Regions from separate parts of the Simiduia agarivorans SA1 genome, predicted to be linked through region 1. Evidence: predicted binding sites of a transcription regulator. Region 1 holds the regulator's gene; the other holds the start of a gene.
What was found. The regulator PhoB, encoded in region 1, activates phosphate uptake and scavenging genes when phosphate is short. The targets are predictions, from matches to a motif close to TGTCATAAANNTGTAACA.
Positions count from the first base shown of each region.

Region 1 (7,883 bases):
TGAATATCAAGGAGTGAAGATGGCCAACGCGCAGCAGCCCAATTATCTGGTGGCCTGGTGGCGCCTGATGCGCTTCGACAAACCCATCGGCACCTTGTTGCTGCTCTGGCCAACGCTATGGGCCTTGTGGCTTGCCGCCGGTGGCGTGCCCGACACCAAAAACCTCGCCATTTTTATTGCAGGCGTTGTGGTCATGCGGGCTGCCGGGTGCGTGATCAATGACTACGCCGACCGGCACATCGATGGCCATGTCAGCCGCACCAAAGCGCGTCCCATTGCCGCCGGCCACATCAGCCCACAGGCAGCGCTGTTCGGCTTTGCCTGCCTGCTCCTGCTGGCCCTCGCGCTGGTACTGCAGACCAATCGTTTTACCCTGTTTTTGTCCTTTGGTGCGGTGGCGCTGGCGAGCCTGTATCCGTTTATGAAACGCCACACCCATTTGCCCCAGGTCGTGCTGGGCGCCGCCTTCGCCTGGAGCATCCCCATGGCGTTTGCGGCAGTAACCGGTGAACTGGATCGGGGCATATGGCTGGTGTATACCGGGGTCGTACTCTGGACCGTGGCGTATGACACTTACTACGCCATGGTGGACCGGCGCGACGATCTCAGAATCGGGGTTAAATCCACGGCTATTTTGTTTGGCGAAAATGATCTCACGATTATTTTTTGCCTGCAGGTAATGGCTCTGGGCGCCCTGGCTATGGCGGGCAGTCATTTTGAGCGGGGCTTGTGGTACTACGCCGGCCTGTTGGCCGCCGGTTTTCTGTTTATCTGGCAGCAGTGGGTGGCACGCAAACGCGATGGCGCCGGCAGCTTTACGGCATTCCTGAATAACAACTGGGTAGGGCTGGTCATCTTTGCCGGTATTGCGCTCGATTATCAGCAGGCGGGCGCGGCGTAAACGCAACCCATCGGTTCAACGACTCACAATCGAGGGTTGCACAGGCGGGGCGGGCCTGAGGCCGTCATATAATTGTCATGCTACGGTAATCTAATACAGCTTCATTCACGGATTTAGAACGCAGACCATGAGCACGAAGACAATTCTGATCATTGATGATGAAGCCGCTATCCGCGATATGCTCCGGATTGCCCTGGAAATGGCGGATTACCGTTGCCTGGAGGCCAGCAACGCGCAGGATGGCCACAGCCTGATTATCGACGAAAAACCCGACCTGGTCCTGATGGATTGGATGATGCCCGGCACCTCCGGTATGGAACTGACCCGTCGGCTCAAACGCGACGATGTCACCGCCAAAATCCCGATTATCATGCTCACCGCCAAAGGCGAAGAAGACAATAAAATTCAGGGCCTGGAAACCGGTGCGGACGATTACATCACCAAACCCTTTTCGCCGCGCGAGTTAATTGCCCGGCTGAAAGCGGTATTGCGCCGGATTGAACCCAATGAACCCGACGAGCCCATTCTGGTCGATCAACTGTGCCTCGACCCCATCAGCCAACGCGTCACCATCGCGGAAGAGCCTGTGGACATGGGACCGACCGAATACCGGTTGCTGAGTTTTTTTCTCACCCATCAGGAACGCGTGTACAATCGCGGCCAGTTACTGGACCACATCTGGGGCGGGAACGTGTACATTGATGAACGCACTGTCGACGTGCACATCCGGCGTCTGCGTAAAGCCCTGGCACCGCTCGAGCACGACCGCTTCGTACAAACAGTGCGCGGTTCGGGCTACCGGTTTTCCACCAAAGTCGCCGGCAGGCAGTGAGTGGCCGGTTGTAATGAACACCAACGTCTGATTCCGGGATATTTAGAGTGCTACGTGGCTTTCACGCTGAATTAAAGCGCGTTGCGCTGTTTACTGTCCTGTGTGTGACCTTCGGTCTGATCAACGGCTATGTTATGCCCACGTTGATCCTCGGCGGCTCCCTGTACATGTTCTGGATGCTTTGGCAGATCCGCCAACTGGATGAATGGCTCAACCAACGGCGTAAATCCACGCCTCCGGAAGCCAGCGGCATCTGGTCCGATATTTTCGAGAGCATCTATCGACTGCAAAAGCGCCAGGAGCGCGAATCCGAGCGTGTGCGCCAGGTGCTCAACCGGGTACAGGAGACCACCGGCGCGCTGCCCGACGGCGTCATGCTGCTGGACAGTCGCGGCAACATCGACTGGTGGAATCCCGCTGCCGAACGGCTGTTTCATTTTGAAACCCACGACCAGGGCCAACCACTGGTTAACTACGTGCGCAGCCCGCGCTTCGTGGCCTACATGGAAAAACAGGATTTCCGCGAGCCACTGGATCTGGCTGCGGGCCCGGGAAAAGACCAGCGCCTGCAATTTCAGATCACCCGCTTCGGCCAAAACGAGAAGCTGGTTATTGCGCGCGATATCACCCATTTGCACAAACTCAGCCAGATGCGCAAAGATTTCGTCGCCAACGTGTCACACGAATTGCGCACCCCACTGACGGTACTCAAAGGCTACCTGGAAACCCTCACCGACCTCGGCAACGCGCCCGCCAATTGGGAAAAGCCGTTGGCTCAGATGCAGCAGCAATGCACCCGCATGCACATGTTGGTGAACGATCTGATCGCCTTGTCGGTACTGGAAACCGAGGTCAATCCCGAACGCCACCAGCCGCTGGCACTCAAGGGATTGCTGGAGCGGATCATGGATGAGGCCAACGCCTTATCTGCTAACAGACACACGTTAACGCTGGAATGCGAAGATAACATCGCGCTGCGCGGCGTGGAAAAAGAACTGCAAAGCGCTTTCGGCAATCTGGTCACCAACGCCATCAAGTACACACCAGCGGGTAGCCGGATTACCTTGCGTGCGAAAACCGGACCCTATGGTCTGATAGTCGAGGTCGAGGACAATGGCCCGGGGATAGAGCCGCGACATTTGCCGCGCCTGACCGAACGCTTTTACCGGGTGGACGATTCCCGGAATTCCGCCACCGGCGGTACTGGCCTTGGCCTTGCCATCGTCAAGCATGCGCTGCAGCGCCACGATGCCCGGCTTGAGATCAGCTCGCAGGTGGGCAAAGGCAGCCGCTTCAGCTGCCATTTTCCCAAGCAACGACTGGCACAAACCACGACCGACGCCGTATAAAGGCGTATGCACTGCCAATTCCTGACATCTATTCACGACATTCCCGAGGCCGAGTGGCAGACGCTGCTGGGCTCGGATTACCCCTTTCTCCAATACGCGTTCCTGAGTGCGCTGGAAACCAGTGGCTGTGTGGGCGAGGGCACCGGCTGGCACCCCCATTACCTGTGGGTGACGGAAGCGCAGGTACCGGTGGCGGCGGCGCCCTTATTTATCAAAACCGATTCCTGGGGCGAGTACGTGTTTGACTGGGCCTGGGCCGATGCCTTCCGGCGTGCCGGCCGGGCCTATTACCCCAAGTGGGTGTGTGCCATTCCGTTTACCCCGGCCAGCGGCCCGCGCCTGTTGGGCACACTGACCGCCGGGCATTGGCCGGCCCTGCAGCAGCAACTGGAACAACAGGCCCACAACAACGCTATTAGTAGCCTGCACTGGCTGCTGTCCGGGCCGGATGAATCTGCGCAACTGGCGCCCCGATGGCGCCAACGGCAGGGCACTCAGTTCCACTGGTTCAATCATGGCTTCAAGGATTTTGCTGGTTTCTTAGCAACCTTTAACGCCCGCAAACGCAAGAGTCTGCTGCGCGAAAGGCGCAAGGTAGCTGAAGCCGGTATAACCCTCACGCGTAAAACCGGCGCAGACATTACCGCCGCGGATTGGGAACATTTTTACGCCTGTTATCGCCATACCTACGCCAAGCGCTCAGGTCACGCGGGTTACCTGAACCGCGCTTTTTTCCAGACCCTGAGCCAATCCCTGGCGCACCAGGTCATGCTGGTACAGGCCGAGCGCGAGGGCCAACTGATCGCCAGCGCGCTGAATTTTTTCGACGCGCACACACTCTATGGGCGCTATTGGGGCTGTCTGGAAGAGTGGGACTGCCTGCATTTCGAAGCCTGTTACTACCAGGGTATCGAGTTCGCTATCGAGCAAAAGCTGACGCGGTTTGATCCTGGCGCCCAGGGCGAGCACAAGATCCAACGCGGGTTTACCCCGGTACCGGTGGTTTCAAACCATTGGATCAAAGACGCCGACGCACGCGCGGCCATCGACCAGTTTATCGAGACCGAACGACGACACAATGAGGCTTACCTGAAAGCCGCCGCCGATCTGTTACCCTTCAGACAGTAGCGTTTATTTGCGCCAGACCAGGAGCCGGTTATTGGCGGGCATGGGGTTGTCTTCTTCTGGCGTCAGGCCGGCCTGCTGGGCCAGCGCCTGCAGTTTTTCAAAATCGCGGATACCGCGCGCCGGGTCCTGGGCTTTCAGCCACACATCAAACCGTTCATTGCTTTCACTGGTGTACTGCCCGCCGTAATTCATCGGACCGTACAACACAAAGCACCCACCCTCTGGCAGCAGCCGCCCGATGCCGGCAAACAGGTTTTGCACCGAAGGCCAGGCCATGATGTGGGCCGTATTAGCGCTGAACACCGCGTCCACGCCGTTCAGTACCGGCCAGGTATCATCGACGTTCAACAACAGCGGGGGATGCAAGTTGGGCAAAGGGTATTCCGCCAACCATTGTCGTATACCCTCGTGATGCTCTTCCAGATCGCTGGTATGCCACTGCAAATGGGGCAGTGCTTTGGCGAAATGCACGGCGTGCTGGCCGGTACCACTGCCCACCTCCAACACCCGTTGGCTGTGGGCAAACAGGCGCGACAGGTGGTGCAATATGGGGTCGCGGTTGTTCTGGCAAGCCTGGGAAAAGGGCTTCAAATCTGCGGAATCCATGGTGCCTCGGTTTTTATTATCAGCACAGGCCTGTCGGTTTCACAGTCGCGCAATGTATTTGGATAGCTGCTCAAATTTAGCAGGATCATCATCCACAAAGCGAATGGTAATTTTAATCAGGCGGGTATCCACGTGCGGTTCGGCACCCTGCAGGCTGGCGACATAGCCATTGACGCGGGCTACCGGGTTACCTTCGGCATCGGCAATATCCAGTACGGCCGCCTCAAACAGCACCGGCAAGGATTCGGTGCGTTGAATGACACCATTCAACGCCTGCAGGCTCATTTCGCGAATCAGGCAATCGCAGCTCAGGCTTGCGGTGCGCAACTGCGCCACACCTTTCTGGGCTTTGCGGGGCGGGGCCTTTTTAACCGGCTTGGGTTTACCGGTCAGGGGGGACGCCACAGGGGCGGATTTGGCGGCAGGGGCGGTCGACCCGGTGAGGGCCTCAATCGAGCCAAATGCAACACCCTGACCACCTGCCGCAGCTGCTTTTTTCGGATTGATGCCAAGGCGTTTGAGTTGCTTACTCACCTTGGTCATCAACTCGTCTGCGGAAAAGGGCTTAACCAGATAATCGCTCACCCCGGACTGAACCGCCTTCACCACGAATTCGCGATCGCCACGGCTGGTGACCATAACAAACGGGGTTTTCTGATAGTTTTCCTGGCCCCGGACCCAGGTGAGCAGTTCTTCGCCCGACATGCCCGGCATTTCCCAATCCGACAAAATAATGTCCACCGTTTGCTTTTTCAGCAAGGCAACGGCGCGCTGCCCATCGACCGCTTCAAACAAGGTGACGCCGGGTAAAAGGGTACGCAGGTGCTTTTTCACCATATCGCGGATAAAGCTGGCGTCATCCACCACCAGGATTCGCGCAGGCATAGCGGTTTCCTTTCAACATCTCGTTGAACTAAGCCTAGCAGGCCAGGCGATGTTGGGCGGAAGGATTGCGGGCTAAACAGCCAACGGCACGTCGCGTACGGACTGCATCGCCGGCGGCATGCATTGGGCCAGCTTGTCCGGGTCGCACAGCCAGGCCAGGGGTACGGGGTAATAATGGCTGTCCAGATGCACGCCTTCGGGATTCAAGGGCCGGGTACCTGGCAACAGCAATGCGGCCCGCGCAGCCGATAAACCCACGTATAAGCTGCCGCGCAGGATCAGCGCCACCGGTACATCACCGGCATACAGGGTGGTTGCATTGAATTTCTTTTGCTCGCTGACAACATAACCGCGGGCCCTGAGCAGGCGATGCAAAAGATCGCTGACATAGGCGGTAAAATCCGCATGATGTGACATGGTTGCCTCTCAACAAGGGTGCCCATGCAAAGTCGTCGCCGAACCTGATACGGCGCCAACCCACTCCCACATTGCACAGGTCGTAATAGTTATTTGTTGCAGGCGAAAAAGTATCCCCAAGCGCTTGATCAATCAAGACGAATTTGGACTAAAAAGTAACCGGATCCATCAGAAACGCATCATTGTTCGTCGCGCTGAAATACCAGTGTTGAAGCATCCGAGGCGGACGCCACATACCGGTAGCCATCCACATCAAAATCCTTGAGCGCTTCCGGCCGGTCAATCCGGTTGCGGATCACCCAGGCCGCCATCGTGCCGCGGGCTTTTTTGGCGAAGAAGCTGATGATTTTGTACTGGCCGTTTTTCCGGTCCTTGAATACCGGGGTAATCACCGGCACCGTCAACTGGCGGGTCTGGACTGCACGGAAATACTCGTTTGACGCCAGATTGACCAGCGCGGTGCTATCCGCCAGATCCTGGTTGAGCAGATCGGTGATCTGGCTGCCCCAGAACTGGTACAGGTCTTTGCCACCACTGTTCGCGAATTTAGTGCCCATTTCAAGCCGGTAAGCCTGCATCAGATCTTTTGGTCTGAGCAAACCATACAAACCGGACAGGATTCTCAAATGATCCTGAGCGAAATCCATGTCCTCTTTGCCGAAGGTTTCTGCTTCGAGCCCAGTATAAACATCCCCTTTAAACGCCAACACGGCGGGCCGGGCATTCTTCACGGTAAAGGGGGTATCCCAGGCCTGAAACCGGTCAAAATTGAGCGCACCCAGCTTATCGCTGATTTTCATCAACGCAGAAATATCCTGCGGCGACAGGTCGCGCAATTGCTGGATCAATTGTGCAGATTGCTTCAGCAGGCGGGGTTTAGTGCTTCCCGGGAGAGACCATTCCGATTCGAAATCCAGCGTTTTCGCCGGAGATACCACCATTAACATGAAAATTTACACCTTACTCTTCTAGTTCCAGCCACCAATTCAGCGGCGTCTGGCCATCGGCGGGATCATAGACATTGCCGTAAAGCCATTGCGCGTCGGCAGGCACCTGCTGTTCCAGGATCGCTTCAATCGCCTTGAAACCCAGGCTCACGTGGACTTTGTACACCAGCATACGGGGGCTGTGCAGCTCCAGCTCACCGCCAAGTTTTTCCAACTCACTGGTGAGCGCCTCTTCAAAGCCGGCCGTGTCCTGCTGGCTGAACACGCGCACACACAGATTGCCACTGCGCCGGACAATGTCGAATTCGCCGCTGGCTTCATCGAGCCTGATCAGGTCGCCACTGGCCAGCCCCTTGATAAACGCGGGTGAACGCACCAGGCGATAGCCTTCGTCGGTTTTTACAGCCTGCAGCTTTTCAGCCACGGGTTGGCCGGCCGGGTTATAGCCAGCGAACATTTCTATTTCGGTAATGGAATCCATACAGTCTCCGCACACGGGCGCGGTATTATAGAGGAGAGGTGGGTTTTAACGCGAACGGCAGACAAATGAGCCTAATTCCTGCTTTCTCCGCTCACATTCACGTCGCAGGTTTTCGCAGGCCGTTGCCACACCCGGCGCCGTCGGTTTGTTATCCAGGCAATTGCTGTAGCGCTCACCCAACTCGTAATCAGACATCCGCTCGATGCGGGAAGGCTCGCACGCCACCATCAGGAGCGCGGATAAGCACAGTATTGGATTCAAAAAGCGCGGGGTGTTCACAGGTAATCTCAGGCAGTTACACGTCCATTATACGAATTTGCGCGCCAAAGGCGCGCAA
Region 1 covers NC_018868.3:2,783,162-2,791,044, reverse strand. The annotation lists gene M5M_RS12415 (chorismate--pyruvate lyase family protein) at 1-3, shown strand, start outside; gene ubiA (4-hydroxybenzoate octaprenyltransferase) at 20-901, shown strand; gene phoB (phosphate regulon transcriptional regulator PhoB) at 1,029-1,733, shown strand; gene phoR (phosphate regulon sensor histidine kinase PhoR) at 1,781-3,082, shown strand; gene M5M_RS12395 (GNAT family N-acetyltransferase) at 3,089-4,210, shown strand; gene M5M_RS12390 (DUF938 domain-containing protein) at 4,214-4,816, opposite strand; gene M5M_RS12385 (response regulator) at 4,856-5,701, opposite strand; gene M5M_RS12380 (hypothetical protein) at 5,774-6,118, opposite strand; gene yaaA (peroxide stress protein YaaA) at 6,298-7,065, opposite strand; gene M5M_RS12370 (DUF4265 domain-containing protein) at 7,079-7,546, opposite strand.

Region 2 (7,883 bases), 1.6 Mb from region 1:
GCTGCCGAAACCATCTGGCTGCGCATTACCGGTTTTTGTGAAGAAAAAGACAAACCCTTGTTCCAATTGCTCACGCCTCGCTACGCTGAAAAAATCCGCAGCTGTGGGCTGTCGCGGGCAAAACTCAAAGCCATGATGGGCTTGCGGGACGCCATCAAACAGGGGCAGTTGAACGAAGACATTCATACCTGCCAGGACCCGCAACGGATCATCAACGCGATCACCGGGCTGTGGGGATTTGGCACTTGGTCAGCGGAAATGGCCGCATTGTTTTTCTTCGCCCAACCGGATATCTGGTCCGAAAAAGACGCCGCACTTGCGCGCGGTTTATCGATTCTCAGCAGTCGCGAGCACTGTCACGAGCAAGTACTGCTCGATGCAATGCGCCCTTACCGTTCTTATTTTGCTCTGCATGTCTGGCGCGGATTGGATCAAGGTAATCTGGTCTGATTAAAGTCCGGACTTTACAAATCCGCCATCTTTTTCAGGCCGCTGGCCTTGGGTCATTGCCGCTTCATGAACCAGTTCAGCACCCAGATGCTGATACTGTGCGCGTTGCAAACTGCCAAACAAACCATCTTCACGTTCCGGCACCGCTTCTGCCACGGCATCCATATCGTCGTCGGTCAACAACCTTATCAATAACGGATACAGGCGTGCATTTTCGCGATGAATATGAGCCAACTGGCCGTGCACAAAGCCCCGGGTTTCTTCTATCAATCGCTCACGCGGTACCACATGGCCAGCGGCAATCTGCTGGTATACGCGCTGGGCAATTTTGGTTTGCGCTTCCAGGCTTTTGTGTTCGGCCATCAGCCAATCCACTTCTTTGGCCTGTTCATCCGCGCGAGCGTGCAGTTTTTTAACTAACGCATCTTCCAGCGGGTGGTGCCATTGCTCGGGATAAGTCTTGAGGTAGTCGAGCGCATCCACCACCAGCATGACGTTAAACGGACGCTCCATCTGGCCCGACTCCAGCATGTCCACTTCGCGCTGCACGCAGTTCAACAATTTGAGAAAGTTGTAATGGTCCTGTTGCAGGGTTTTCATCAGGGGATGCATAACCGCCTCCGGGAATTGCGCCACTTCACCTGCCCAAGTGTAGACAAGCAACCACCCCCAGCCTAAACCAGCGGCAGAGACCTTAGGTTGATCTACATCATAGGGCGGCGAATGCGTCGATGGCCTGCTGGCGGGACAGCTTCAGGTCCACGATTGGCGCCGGATAGTCGCCGCGCAAGGCGGGTTTGGGCAGGTGAATCTGCTTGTTGTCCAGATGCGCCAGTTCAGGCAACCAGTGCCGGATGAATTGCCCTTCCGGGTCGAAGCGTTGCGACTGGCTGACCGGGTTGAATACCCGGAAATAGGGCGCGGCGTCGGTGCCTGTAGAGGCACTCCACTGCCAGCCGCCATTGTTGGCGGCAAAGTCGCCATCCACCAGCTGCTGCATAAAATAGGCCTCGCCCCGCCGCCAATCCACCAGCAGATTTTTGGTGAGAAACATGGCCACCACCATGCGTAACCGGTTGTGCATCCAGCCGGTGGCGTGCAATTGCCGCATCGCCGCGTCCACCAGAGGGATACCGGTGCGGCCCTGGCACCAGGCGAGAAAATCTTCGTCGGCAGACCGCCAGGCCAACTGACGTGTTTTCTCCACAAAGGGCTGATTGCGCGACACCCGGGGAAAATGCCACATGATGTATTGGTAAAAATCCCGCCAGCCCAGCTCGCTCAACCACACGTCACTGCGGGGATGATGCCAATCACCTTCACTGGCGAGCAACCAGGCGTGAGCACATTGACGCGCGCTGATGGCGCCCACCGCCAGGTAGGGCGACAAACCGGACGTACCCTCAAGCGCAGGAAAATCCCGTTGCTCGCCGTACTGCATCAGGCGCTCTCGCGTAAAGCGCACGAGCCTTTTGTGCGCTTCGCTCTCGCCCGCCGGCCATAAGGCCGCCATCGCGGGCACATCTTCAGACAGGCCAAACGCGTCGCGCGAAATCGTCGGCGCGTTCACTTTACCGGGTTGTACTCTGGGCTTGGGCAGATTCGCAACACCGCTGGCTTTGAGTGCCTCCAGCCAACGTCGCTTGTAAGGCGTGAACACTTTGAAAGGCGTGCCGCCTCCGGTCAGCACCGATTCGGGCGGCACCAATAAACGGTCATCCAACACCTCGGTAGCCAGGTTTTCCTGGGTACAGCGTTTACGCACTGCCAGATCCCGCTGACGCTCGTCCCACCCCACTTCGCGATGCCACACCACTTTGCCGGCACCCAATTCAAGTGCCAGCTTAACCACCGCCTCAGCGCATTGGGAAAACAGGGGCACTTGCAACACATGCAATGTAATACCCAGTTCCCGCAATTGCTGTCCCAAGGCCAACACAGAACGGTACACAAAGTCGCGTTTGTTCACGCCCCAATCGTGCCGCTGCCATTGCTGGGTGGTGCAGACAAAAACGGCGTGCACCCTGCCCCCCTCCGCCATTGCGCTCTGGCAAGCGGCGGTAAGTGCCGGATGGTCAGTCACCCGCAGATCGTTGCGGAACCAGATCAGCTGGTTCGGATGTTTCGCTCTCGACATCGCCGTCAGATAGCTGACCGCAGGCCCAGGCCGGCGTCGTGTGGCTGCCAGTATTTCTGCTCGGACAGATAGTTACCCGGCAAACGCTTGACGTGATGCTTCATCAACACCAGAGGCGTTACCAACGGCGTAATACCGAGACGGTATTGGTCGATATGGCTGAGCATTTCCTGCCGGTCATCCTGCGACAAATGTTTTTTGAAATAGCCCAGCATATGCAACAACACGTTGCTGTGGCTCTTGCGGTTGGCCAGTACTTTGAAGCCATCCATCAGCACGGCAATAAACTCATCCGCCAGAATATTTACCGGCTTGCGGTCGTGATTCGCCAACAACCGACCCACCGCTTTGTACGCCGTCTGCGAGTGGGCCATCAGCAAATACTTGTAAGGGCTGTAAAAACGGATCAGGTCGCCCATGGTCAGGGTTTCGCGGCTCAGCTTCAGCAGGCGCCAGGCGCGGTAGACACCTAAGCGAACCATGAAGTTTTCGCGAATCACCGGATCGTTCAGGCGACCGGCATCTTCAACCGGCATCAAAGGCGCTGCCGCCATAATGCCGGCCGCATACACGCCCACGCCCTTGCGCGTCGCCTGATAGCCATTGGTGCGGTAGGTCTTGACGTTGACGCTCCCGCAACTGGGGGAATCGTTCATGAAAATGTAGCCATCCAGGTCGTCGTGAGCCGCCAGGAATTCCGACGCTTTGGCGGCCAGCGCCGGTGCAAAGTCCACCACCTCATCGCCCGCTTTGGGCTTGCTCCACTCGACCGCAATCACATCGTCCCGGTGCACCTGCCGGATGGCCGGCCGGGGAGTCGGAAGGCCTATCGCGACTTCCGGGCACATAGGCACAAGATTGGCGATGTTGACGAGCTGATCGGCGCAGAATCCATGGCGTTTATGGCCTGCATTGAAGCGAACCTCATGCCCCATCAGACAGGCACTGATACCGATCTTGAAGCGTTCAGATTGAGCGTTTGCGGTCGATTGTTGTGATTTCATGGCACACCTCATTGGTTTGCCTTTAATACGCGCAAAAGGGCCCACTGGATCAATGCTATGATGATCAGATGTACCGGAAAACTCCCTCACGCAAACACCCGCTGGCCGCCTTGAAAGCCCATTATCAGGCGCCCTTGCTGGTGGCATTTGCCCAGTTCAAATTGGGCGCCATGCTGTTTTTTTTCGGGTTGGTGCTCGTGTACATGGCCAGCCAATTGATGGCGGACTCCTTCGAGCAGGAACTGGCCATGGCCGTCGGGCTGATATGCGCCGCGATAGGGTTTGTCATGGCCATGGCCGCTCACCTGCGCATGGTGATCAGCCGTTTGTGGGCTTTTTTTACCCAGAAATGACGATCAGACGTCAACGTCCGGCAAACGATCCGGCATTTTTCTGAGTGTATAGATATCAAACCGGCTGGACTTACCCGTCAACGCCAGGGCCGGCTTCTGACCCGCCAGCCAGGGCGCTTTGCGCGGGCGTTTGACCACCACCCGGTAACGCGCCGCATCCAGGGCTTGCGCCAGGAGCCCATCCTGATCCGGGTCTTCACCCACCAGACTGTGGAACGCGGTCATTTCCTTTTTCACTGCAGCGCTTTTTTCCCGGCTTGGGAACATGGGATCCAGATAAACCACATCCGCCACCGCCATACCCTGCTCCGAGCTGCACAGGTCCGGTGCCAGGCTCAGCCTCCCGGCCACGGCAAGCAAATCCGGCGCTTGCGATTCTGCAACCTGCCGCAAACGGTTCAGGCCGTCCGACAACAGGCTGTAGACCACCGGATTGCGCTCCTGCATGTGAACCTGCGCGCCGAGGCACGCCAGCACATAGGCGTCGCCACCCAGACCTGCGGTGGCATCCAACACCTGCGGGTTCACTCCGGCTTTCAATCCTACGGCTTTGGCCACCATCTGACCGCGTCCGCCACCGTACTGGCGTCGGTGATCCGCTGCGCCATGGGCAAAATCCACCCACACGGGGCCAGGTGCCTTGCGGCCGGTTTGCTGAAGTTTGAGACCGGAATCATCCAGCCACAACACAAAGGCGTGGTCGGTGATCTCGCGCGGATCACCCAGACCGGCGTAGGGTTGCCGGGCCAGCTCGGCCCAGCGCAGACCCTGCTCGGCAAGCACCGGATGGGCGATGTAAACGGGGCATGAAGACATAAGCAGCGCCCCTTCAAGGCGTTATAAATTTAACGGGTTATCAATGGATTCTGAGGGTTCGGTGAACCAGCGGGGGCCATTGTCCGTCATGTAAAAATGATCTTCCAGTCGCACACCAAATTCACCCGGCAGTACCAACATGGGTTCGTTGGAAAACACCATGCCGGCAGCCAACGGTTGATCGTTGCCTTTCACCAGATAGGGCCACTCATGAATGTCGAGTCCGCAGCCGTGACCGGTGCGATGCGGTAAGCCGGGCAATGCGTAGTCAGGCGAAAACCCGTGCTCGGCCAATACCCTGCGCGCGGCATCGTCGGCGGCACCACAGGGCCGACCCAACTGGGCGGCCTCAAACGCGGCGGCCTGCGCGGCCTTTTCTGCAGCAAAAGCCTGGCGCTGGCGATCGGTAATGTCGCCAAACGCGTAACTGCGGGTAATGTCGGAGTTATAGCCGTGCAACACACAACCGGTATCGATCAGCACCCAATCGTTCTCTTTAAGCGTCTGCGCATGTTTGACCCCATGGGGAAAGCTCGAGGCAACGCCGAACAATACAATGCAAAAGGAAGAGCCGGCGGCACCCACGCGTTTATGAGCGGCATCAATGAACTCGGCGACCTCAAGGGTGGAAATGCCGGGACGTAACATGGACGCTGCGGCGCGGTGCACGGCCATGGTCATGTCTTTGGCGCGCTGCATCAATGCGATTTCCGCCGGTGATTTATGCATCCGGCAACCCGCGGTTACCGCGTCGGCACTGACCCATTGCAAACCGGGTGCCGCCTTGGCCAGACCGTTGGAAATAAAGAACGGGCTGCTTTCATCTATCCCCACCGTGCGCGCACCCCACTGCGCAAGAATCCCTGCAGCCAGCGCATAGGGGCTCTCGTGTTCCTGCCAACCTTGAAAGTCGCCCGCCACCACTCGGTATTGGTTGAGCGTGTTCTCTTCAAACGCAGGGCCCAGATATACCGGTTGACCGGTTTTGGGTAGCAAGACTCCCACCAGCCGTTCACTCGGCCACCAGCGGGTGCCGGTGAAGTAAAACAGGTTGGTTCCCGCGTTGAGGTAGACGGCGTCCAAGCCCTGTTGCGCCATCAACGCTTGTGCACGGGAAATGCGGGCCTGATACTCCGGTTGGCCGATGGGTTCGACACCCTCTGTCATATTGCTGAGTGCGGCCAGCGCCGCCTCGGGTGTCTGGCCACCCACGCCTTTGGTATAAGTCATGTTAATCTCCTGCGATTGAGTCAATTTTCCCTGCTGCAGGTTTAGCTTGTTATTGTGCCTTATGAGACTGACTTGAACGAAAGTTCCACAAGAATTTCTCTGCCTGAAAGGCGTTTTCATACCGCTGTAACACATTTGTCATGTTTCCGTCATAGATTCGACCCCCTTCCAAATTAAAGTAAAGGTGTGTGCACACCTCACCCGAATCAGGAATGCAATATGAAATGGTTTGCCATGCGTTTGTGGGCACTTTTCCTCGCTTTCAGTCTGTTATTCAGCGTATCTCTACAAGCAAATGACATTGTTCTTGAACCCTTTGACAGCGCCACCCGCGGCAAGTTGTTCACGGTAAAAGGATCCAATACGGTGGGTGCCGCGTTAATGCCGGCGTTGGTAGAGGCCTACCTGTTAGCCAAAGGCGCAAATGACGTGATTCGTGAGCCATCGGGTATCGAAAATGAATCGCGCATTGTCGGCACATTCACCAACGGCACTCAGGTTTTTGTGGATATAGCCGCGCACGGCTCCTCTACCAGCTTTCAGGGCCTGGCCGATGGCAGCGCCGATCTGGGCATGTCTTCCCGCCCAATCAAACCCACCGAAGCGGAAAGCCTTGCCCACCTTGACGACATGCAAAGCTTTGAGGCCGAAAAGGTTCTCGCTATCGACGGTCTGGCCGTCATCGTGCACCCTGAAAACAACGTGGCGCGGTTGACCACGAATACCGTCGCCCGCATATTTGCAGGCGAAATCAAACGTTGGTCTGAGTTGGGCGGGAAAGATATTGCAATCAACCTGTACGCGCGCGATGACAAGTCAGGTACGTGGGACACCTTCAGCTCACTGGTGCTAGGCAAAACCTTCACACTGGATAAGCACGCGCGACGATTTGAATCCAATGACGCATTATCAGGCCGCGTTGCCGGCGACCCGGGTGGCATCGGGTTTGTGGGTCTTGCTGCGGTCAACCGGGCAAAACCACTGGCCATTTATGATGAAGGCACAGAACCGCTGCTACCGTCACAAATGACCGTCGCCACCGAGGACTATCGTTTGAGCCGTCGCTTGTTTCTGTACATGCCGCCGGCCAGCGATCCTTTGCTGGCTGAATTTGTGGCCTTTGCCCAGAGCGCCGCCGGCCAGACCCAGGTGGCCAACATTGGTTACGTTTCCCAGGTGCCGATTGCAGTCACGCCGGATTTGGAAGGCATCACCAATGAAGACTACCTGCAGGCGGTGACTGGTGCAGAGCGCCTGTCGGTCAACATCCGTTTTCGCGAAGGCAGTGCTGAGCTGGACAATAAAGCCCGGCAGGATATTTTGCGCCTGGCGGCGTTGATGCAATCGCCCGACAGACGTCACCAAAAGATTTTGCTGGTGGGTTTTGGCGATACCAAAGATACAGAAAGCCGCTCGCGCGTACTCTCAAAACTGCGGGCAACTCAGGTGAAATCAGCGCTTTACCAACTCGGGATTGGCACTCAGCCGGTGCAGGGATTTGGTGCCATTATGCCCGTGGACGGCACCGACAAAACCCGTAATCAGCGGGTGGAAATCTGGCTGACAACCGAACAATAAAACGTTTTCAGAGAGGCCTCTGGTCGCGCTCGGCATTGAGCGCGGCTATTGCCTCGCCCGCCTCGGATTCCGGGGTTGCCTCACAGGCAATGAAATGCACCGGCTGCTCACGAAATTGCGCTACCCGGTCGGTCATCGTCACCAGATAGCGATGTTGTTCCTGTAACAGGTTGACACAATTGCCGTCGGCCAACACCTGCACAACCCGGCTTGCGCCCTGCTCGCCCCAATGGTCAAGCACTTCGAGGCGGTAATGCACCTGCCCAACCGCCAGGGTGCCAGGTTGACTCATGCCGATGTTGTACTGGAACTGGC
Region 2 covers NC_018868.3:1,205,591-1,213,473, forward strand. The annotation lists gene M5M_RS05425 (DNA-3-methyladenine glycosylase family protein) at 1-450, shown strand, start outside; gene M5M_RS19345 (hemerythrin domain-containing protein) at 451-1,062, opposite strand; gene phrB (deoxyribodipyrimidine photo-lyase) at 1,160-2,587, opposite strand; gene M5M_RS05440 (YbgA family protein) at 2,593-3,591, opposite strand; gene M5M_RS20095 (hypothetical protein) at 3,660-3,944, shown strand; gene M5M_RS05450 (class I SAM-dependent methyltransferase) at 3,948-4,760, opposite strand; gene M5M_RS05455 (M24 family metallopeptidase) at 4,782-5,990, opposite strand; gene M5M_RS05460 (substrate-binding domain-containing protein) at 6,210-7,568, shown strand; gene M5M_RS19835 (hypothetical protein) at 7,576-7,883, opposite strand, start outside.
Region 2: the regulator PhoB is predicted to act here: its motif matches at 6,127-6,144, upstream of M5M_RS05460 (substrate-binding domain-containing protein).